Regions from separate parts of the Shewanella sp. 10N.286.51.B8 genome, predicted to be linked through region 2. Evidence: riboswitches for the same ligand, from Rfam matches in the RefSeq annotation. Region 2 holds a riboswitch; the other holds the start of a gene.
The links. A riboswitch is a leader RNA that binds a small molecule or an ion and turns the genes downstream of it on or off. The one in region 2 is predicted to bind lysine.

Region 1: linked by a shared signal. The riboswitch ahead of AB4160_RS19015 (Na+/H+ antiporter NhaC family protein) and the one ahead of lysC (lysine-sensitive aspartokinase 3) in region 2 are both predicted to bind lysine.

The regions. Positions count from the first base shown of each region.
Region 1 covers NZ_JBFRKG010000063.1:8,576-12,778, reverse strand. Annotated here, with positions in the region: gene AB4160_RS19015 (Na+/H+ antiporter NhaC family protein) at 298-1,854, opposite strand; lysine riboswitch at 1,932-2,152, opposite strand; gene AB4160_RS19010 (electron transfer flavoprotein subunit alpha/FixB family protein) at 2,550-3,473, opposite strand; gene AB4160_RS19005 (electron transfer flavoprotein subunit beta/FixA family protein) at 3,476-4,203, opposite strand, start outside.
Region 2 covers NZ_JBFRKG010000018.1:123,522-127,724, forward strand. Annotated here, with positions in the region: gene AB4160_RS08410 (succinylglutamate desuccinylase/aspartoacylase family protein) at 1-577, opposite strand, end outside; gene lysC (lysine-sensitive aspartokinase 3) at 595-1,944, opposite strand; lysine riboswitch at 2,193-2,369, opposite strand; gene AB4160_RS08420 (DUF3293 domain-containing protein) at 2,787-3,224, opposite strand; gene arcA (two-component system response regulator ArcA) at 3,928-4,203, shown strand, end outside.

The DNA of each region.
Region 1 (4,203 bases), on a different contig from region 2:
AATCCCTATAATTGCTAACCCTTGCACTCACCATTGGCAGAAACAGTCATTCACTCACAGTGCTAATCGCAGCTTCTCTTCGCTAACAATAACTGCTGCATAAACAAAACATGTGAGCTTAAACCTTTGAGGTTCACTCTAGTGATTCGACTTAGATATTTAGCTTATATATACCACTTTATTATGCAGCCTTGATTTTAAAACATAAAAAATGCCGCTCATCTGAGCGGCATTTTCATACAAGCTAGCTATATCTAAAGTTCGCGATAAGCTTAAATCAAACCGAGTTAGCTTACGCTATTTAGTGATCAACTTCAGTCCAATAACGCTTAATACAAATAGCACACTACAGGTGACCAAGCCCATGGCCACTGACGCGGTAAAACCTAATACACCGTAGCCAATAATACTAATGACCGCCACGATTAACGCATAAGGTAATTGCGTCATTACGTGATCGATATGGTGACAACTCGCCCCCGTTGACGACAAGATAGTGGTATCTGAAATCGGTGAACAATGATCGCCAAATACTGCACCAGATAACACGGCTGCAAGCATAGGTAACATCATAGTGCTATCACTGCCCATCGCCATATCAGCTGCAATTGGCAACATGATACCGAAGGTACCCCAGCTGGTGCCGGTTGCAAATGCGGTTAGGCCTGCTAATAAAAATAATACTGCAGGTAGCATCGCAAATGGAATATTGCCTGTGGCTAAACTGGCCATGTATTTACCGGTTTCAAGGTTGCCAATAACCGTTGAAATCGTCCAAGCAAATAACAAAATATAAATGGCAGGTAGCATTGATTTAGCGCCAAGTTTGATGCCAGTGAACACCATAGGCAGAGCAATTTTTTGCTTCACAGTTAATACTAAGGTGACCGCTAACCCCACCAGTGAACCGTAAAATAGTGACGAGCTCACTTCAGTATTTTCAAATGCTCCTAAAATGCTAAAGGGTAAATCATTAGCTGATAATGCATCAGCGCCTGACGCCACCATGAAATAGAAGGTTGCCGCAACTAACACTAATATAGGTAAGAATAAGCCAATGATTTTACCGGTTTCCGCTTCTGGTAAATCGGCTGTGGCTCCTGGTGGTAAGCCTTTAGATTCGTCGAACAACTCACCCTTTTGGGCATTTTGTTCATGCTTACGCATTGGGCCAATATCTAAACCAAATAACGCCACACACACCAATAATAATAATGCAAAAATGGCATAAAAGTTCATTGGGATCATTTGCAGGAACACACTTAAATGCCCTGTATCAGCAAAGCCATGAGCCGTTAAAATCCCGCCGATCAGGGCGATAATGTACGCCCCCCAGCTTGAAACAGGCGAGATAACACAAATTGGTGCCGCTGTTGAATCCAATAAGTAGGCTAATTTAGCCCGTGAAATGTGGTAACGGTCGGTGATTGGACGTGCAATAGATCCCACCACAATACTGTTAAAGTAGTCATCAATAAACACTACAACACCAAGGAAGATAGTCATCAACTTGGCATCACGTTTATTGCGAATACGTTGATGAGCCCAATCAGCAAAGGCGCGAGCTGAACCACTTACCGTGATTAATGCCGTGATCATGCCCAAAATCACCAAGAAACCTAAAATTTGTAGGTTCCATGAATTGAGCGCGCCATCATCCCAAACTAGACCCGTGACGGTAGTCAGTAAATTTGAGGCTGCAGCGCTAACTGAAAAATCACCGAGTAAAAACACCCCGGTGATAATACCTAAGCCCAATGAAAGTAAGACTCGGCGAGTTAATACTGCGAGCAAAATAGCCACTACTGGTGGCAAAAGCGAGAGAGCCGAATCGGCGTAACTTGTTATCATCATTTCTTATAATTTCTTCGTTGAGTACGAATGGAGAATAACTGATAAGGCAAGTTTACGTTGAATACGTAAACGAAATTCTTTTCAGTAGCACTCCACAGTAATATCAATATCGTTGTCGATATATATTCTTCTACCCTTTCGGATAGAAATTACCATGACAGTGCAGTCCCTTTCGGTAACTGCCCCAATAAATGGTTTTGATAGAATCCATTTACTTCGGCACTAAATCCTTTCCGAATAAGTTATTGGCATCACCCAACTCACCCGTACTGATACTTAATGCACCTCTACTTATGCTAACAACAGAAAGGCTCTGTATATCAACACCCCATCATACAAACATAAGCAGTAGCATCATTGCCAGATAAAACTTGATTATCTTGTGATATATAACATCACAACTAAAACCGCGCACATTGACGCAGCACCAGTGTAACCTTTTATTAGCAAGGGTTCATATTTAACGCAGTGGTAATTTTTGCTCACTGATAGAACAGCACCGCAAATAACAACGCATTAGTATAAATTGGCAGCAACTATCTACGGAACATTAAAAAAGGCTTTTACCTCTCGGTAAAAGCCTTTTAGTGCCGTTTTTTATTAGTGGATATTAACTCACTAAAAAACTAGCGTAAGCCATAATCCTATTATAAAGAGCATTATTTAGGGCTCTAATTAAGGGCTCTAATTAAGGACTATAGCAAATTAGTTAGCTCAGGGATCGCTTCAAACAAATCAGCTTCCAGACCATAATCTGCAACCTGGAAAATCGGCGCTTCAGGATCTTTGTTGATTGCCACAATGACTTTAGAGTCTTTCATACCAGCAAGATGCTGAATAGCCCCTGAGATACCTACAGCAATATACAGATCAGGTGCGACAATTTTACCAGTTTGTCCTACTTGTAAATCATTCGGTACAAAGCCAGCATCAACAGCTGCGCGCGAAGCACCAACAGCAGCAGTTAATTTATCAGCAAGCGCTTCTAAAATAGCAAAGTTCTCACCACTGCCCATACCGCGGCCGCCGGAAACAATCACCCCAGCACTGCCAAGCTCAGGACGCTCTGATTCAGTTAATGTTTGCGAAACAAATTCTGCCGCTGCTGTGGCAACAAAATCAACCATAACCGCTTCTGCACTGCCGTCATTGGTTGCGGCATCAAAAGCACTGGTTCGTACTGTTAGCACTTTAACCGCATCTAAACTTTGCACTGTCGCTAATGCCGAACCGGCATAAACAGGACGCACGAAGGTATCTGGGCTTACAACTTCAATCACTTCAGAAACTTGCGCCACATCTAATAACGCCGCGACTCGTGGCAGGGTATCTTTACCGACACTGCTAGCCGCAGAAATAATATGTTCGTAATCACCTGCAAGGTTAACCACTAACTGTGAAAGGTTTTCTGCTAGTTGCGCTTGATACACAGCATTATCAGCAACTAATACCTTGCTTACGCCTGTTAATGCTTGCGCTGCGGTAACTGCTGCAGCACAATCACTACCAGCAACTAACACATGCACATCACCACCAATGGCAACCGCTGCGCTTACTGCTTTAGCGGTATCTAATTTTAAGCTTGCGTTATCATGTTCAGCTAATACTAAAATAGTCATAATTAGATCACCTTCGCTTCATTTTTTAACTTTTCAACTAATTCAGCCACTGAATTCACCATGATGCCAGCTTTACGCTCAGCTGGAGGGGTGACTTTTATAATGGTTTGATGTGCTTTTAAGCTTACGCCTAAATCATCAATTGAAAGTGTCTCTAATGGCTTACGCTTAGCTTTCATAATATTAGGTAATGATGCGTAACGAGGTTCATTTAAACGTAAATCAACCGTAACCACCGCTGGTAATGGCATTTTTATTGTTTGTAAGCCGCCGTCAATCTCACGGGTTACTTCTGCACTGTCTGCCGTTAATGTTAGCTCTGATGCAAACGTTGCTTGAGGCATATTCGTTAATGCAGCTAGCATTTGACCGGTTTGGTTATTGTCGCCATCAATAGATTGCTTACCAAATATCACTAATTCTGCTTGTTCTTTTTCTTGAACCGCTTTTAAAATTTTAGCAATCGATAACGGCACTAACTCGTCATCAGTCAGGACATGAATAGCACGGTCGGCACCAAGCGCCATCGAGGTACGTAATTGTTCTTGAGCATTTTTAGCTCCAATAGTGACCACAACAATTTCCGTAACACTTCCTGCTTCTTTCAATCTTACAGCTTCTTCAACTGCAATTTCACAGAATGGGTTTAACGCCATTTTCAAATTAGCAGTATCAACATTTGTGTTGTCAGCGTTTACTCTGACCTTCACATTTGCATCGACTACGCGCT
Region 2 (4,203 bases):
GCTTTGCAGATTTAGGCCCGGTATGTAAATCAAGCACGATATCAGCGCCATGGGCCATATGTTGTAATGTCACCGCTAAGCGATGCCCGGTACTAATACCCCAAAGGTTGGCTAAACGTTGCTGGCAATTATTGACTAAGGTTTGCCTAAAAGCACTAAACAAGTCCTTGTCGGCAAAGTGTTGATGCTCAGTGAACCAGCTCGCAATATCAAGTGACTGATCATAATACTCTCGGTTCCAATTCACCCCAGTGATAGGATCAAATCGCCCTAAGGTAAACTCGCCACTTTTTTGATTAATGCCTAAAGGGTTGGCTAATGGCACGCAGTGAATATCGCCTAATACAGTGTAGTCTTGCAGTAAAGTCATCAGCTGATGTATCACCGCATTACCCTGCACTTCAGCCCCATGAACATTGGCCTGAATATAAACACTGGGCGCGGCGTCATCTGAGCCTTTAAAGCTAAACAGTGGCGCCGTTAACGCTTGGCCTGTGGCAAGCTCTCCCACTTCAACCCGAGACATGGTGGCTGAATAATCGTTAGCCTGTTCTGTAATTGAATTCACTGATGTCATACCTGCCACGTTAGCAATTATTCAAATAAGTTTTGGTGCAGAGAGTTAACCACATCTGCGGCTTCAGATTCAGCGACGAGAACACATAAGTTATGTGGGCTAGCCCCTTGGCAAATCATGCGCACATTATGCTGTTCAAGTACCCCAAAAACTCGGCTGCAAATACCTGCTGTTGACGCTATTTGATTACCAATAATCGCCACTAAAGCTAATTTATCTTCCACTCTTACACGGCAATTTTGTGATAGTTCTTGCAGTAATGACTCGCTTAATAACCCCTGCCCGCTGGAGTCAGAACCGGTTTTATCAAGCGTTAGTGACACATTAACTTCTGAGGTGGTAATCAAATCAACTGAAATTTTATGCTTAGCAAGCGTGGCAAAGGTGTGCGCTAAAAAGCCCTGAGCATGGAGCATTTGTAAGCTATGCAGGTTTAATAAAGTTTGATCGCGTCTTAGAGCCACAGCTCGATAAACCGGGGCATCTTCTACTTGATGACGGATCCAAGTTCCACCTTGTTCAGGTGCTTTACTGGAACCAACAAACACCTGAATTTGTTGACGCACGGCCGGTAAAATCGTCGCAGGGTGTAATACTTTAGCGCCAAAGGTAGCCATCTCAGCCGCTTCATTAAAGCTAATTTCAGCGATAGGTCTCGCATTAGGCGCTAAACGTGGGTCAGTGGTATAAATTCCGGCCACATCAGTCCAAATCTCTACCGCATCTGCTTTTAAGGCTTCAGCTAATAACGCAGCTGAATAATCACTGCCGCCACGGCCTAAGGTGGTGGTGTTGCCTGCTTCATCAGCGCCAATAAAACCTTGAGTCACGATCACTTGCTGAGCCAATAACGGCTGTAAATGCTCCGCGCCTAGGAGCGCAATTTGCTCAATTTGCGGCTCTGCTTTACCAAAATGGCTATCGGTTCTTAATACTTGGCGCACATCAAATGAACTTGATGGCGTGCCTTTTTGGCGAATAACCGCAGAGAACAACAATGATGAACATTGCTCACCCATGGATAACAGCTCATCAATGATGGCTTTGCTTCTATCGAGCACTAACTTATCACTAAGCACTGCCATTCTGCTTAATAGCTTATCAATCGTAGCAGCTACATCTTGTGGACGCGCCAGCTTATCAACAATGTCATATTGAATTTTAGCAATTTGAGTGACTAAACTTAAGCGGCGTTGGTCGTTCACATTGGCTTGAGTTAACTCAACCAGTAAATTAGTGACACCGCTAGAAGCACTAACAACAACGACGCGGGTATTGGCATTGGCTAAAATAATGTCCGCACAGCGGTTCATGGCGTCAAAATCAGCAACTGAGGTGCCACCGAACTTAGCAACAACTAAACTCATGCTGATACCTCCACGACATTCGCAGACGAACTTTTACTAGACAAAGTTTTAGTAGACAAAGTTTTAGCAGACAAACTTTGACTAAACATACTTTCAGTAGACATGGACTGAGTAGACATAAACTGAGTACACAGTATTGGAACAACTTGAAATTTAATACGTAAAAACATGATTACACTCCGAACTTACTTCGTTCGAAGAGCCTGGTGCAGTGATAACGCACCCTTAAAGAAGGGAAACAGCAATCTTTCACCAGAAGCTCTCCACCAAAAAATAGGTGACAATCGCTAGGATTCAACCTAAACGACCGATACCGAATGCCAACCAAACATACCAGTACCTCGGCGCTAATCTCCCTCATAAGCTGTCATAGGAATTGGTTTTCCTCGAACTTACTACCTAGCTAACGCTCCTCTTCTGTTTCTTCCCACAGGAAGAGCATGAAAATACCAATAAATAACAACTCAAGTCAATTGGGATATGCCATAAAGTCGTCAAATAACACAATACGTAAATAGAGACACTGAGCTCAAAATAGTATCATGTAAGCTGTTATTTATAATTTGAAACAAAAAAGTGATATAAAACAATAGTGATTAAAAAATAAAAAGTAATAACCTCAATGTAAACTCGAGGTTATTGAGTTAAAACCTTCAACTAAACTGCACAATTAAGCTTCAATATTAACAATCAAGTTTCAACAGTATATAAATAGCCATTGCCCTAATAAAAATATAAAAATAACAATAAAAAAAGGCACTTAACTAAGTACCTATAGAAGGAGTTACTGATATTAAACATCCTCGATAACTGATACAAATGTCACTTAATCGCCGATCATGTTATTCATCGTGCAAATCAGGTAATTCATTAACTAAAACCGTTCGTGGGCCAAACTCGCCAATTAACACTTCCTTGTCAGGTGCTTCACCACAGGCAAGTAATGACAACACCCCATTATCAACATAGTAAATAGCGAGCTGTTTAAACTCTCGGCCTAACGCTAACGCTTGGTCTTTTTCTATAAAGACTGCCCAACTTTTTTCCATATGAGATAAGTCTGGCGCCGCGCCAATTAAGCAACGATAGGGGCTATTAAATTGCTGAATTTTCCGTTGAAGTCGCCTATCTAACAAACGGTTTTGACACGGATTCAATTGGCTGCCTAAGGGATTATGGGCGGTGACAATGGCGAAGGGGACAGCGTAAGAAAGGCGCTGAGTAAGTAGAAATTGGGTCCCTTGATACTTAAACCAAAGGTTATCTATTGAATTATTCATCATTTATTTTTCTCAATTAAGACCAATTCAGTGTAGCAAACCAAGACTTGGACCAACACCCTGTGTGATGTAAGTCACAAGAACAATAATTATATTTGACTTAAAAATCATAAGCTTACACCAAAAAGCATTTTTGTAACAAATCTTCCCCGTAAATTTGTTAACATTTCATTTGTTAACAAATGCCTAAAACGAGTACAATATCTCACACTAGCTAGATTTTGCTACATAACGCTAAGTTGTGACACAAGCGACTACATTTACTGAAATTAAATCTTGGTAAAGTGTTCAAGCTTTTAAAATGTGTTCTACATTTTAAAAGACTGAATATAAATGTAGGACAAAATTAGGTTGCGAAGGAACTTTAATCAGCAATTTAATCTCTTAGTTTATATGAATCATCGGTTTTACAGATATTTTGACAGGTTGTGAGCTTACTCAAGCTCAGCATACGATCTGAATATTGATTTTTTATGATCAAAATTTACGTCACGTATAACTCTTTTATAGATGTGCGATAAATATTAGTGCCTTAAACTGGTTTATATAATGTAGTTAGTCATGAAGCGTGTTTTGTTCAGGGCAGACATAGATAAACACCTATCGTGAATTTATAAATTATCGGCGTTTTCTTAGCTATATAACGCCACAGCCCTAGTGCAACATGACTAGAATCGAATTGTTTTTAATTTAGGTAAATGACATGCAAAACCCACACATTCTTATTGTTGAAGATGAAGCTGTAACCCGTAATACTCTACGTAGTATTTTTGAAGCCGAAGGGTATGTAGTAACTGAAGCAAACGATGGCGCAGAAATGCATAAAGCCATGCAGGATAATAAGATTAATCTTGTTGTTATGGATATCAACCTTCCTGGTAAAAACGGTTTATTATTAGCCCGTGAACTTCGTGAAATTAATAACATTGGCCTTATTTTCCTTACTGGCCGTGATAACGAAGTTGATAAGATCCTTGGT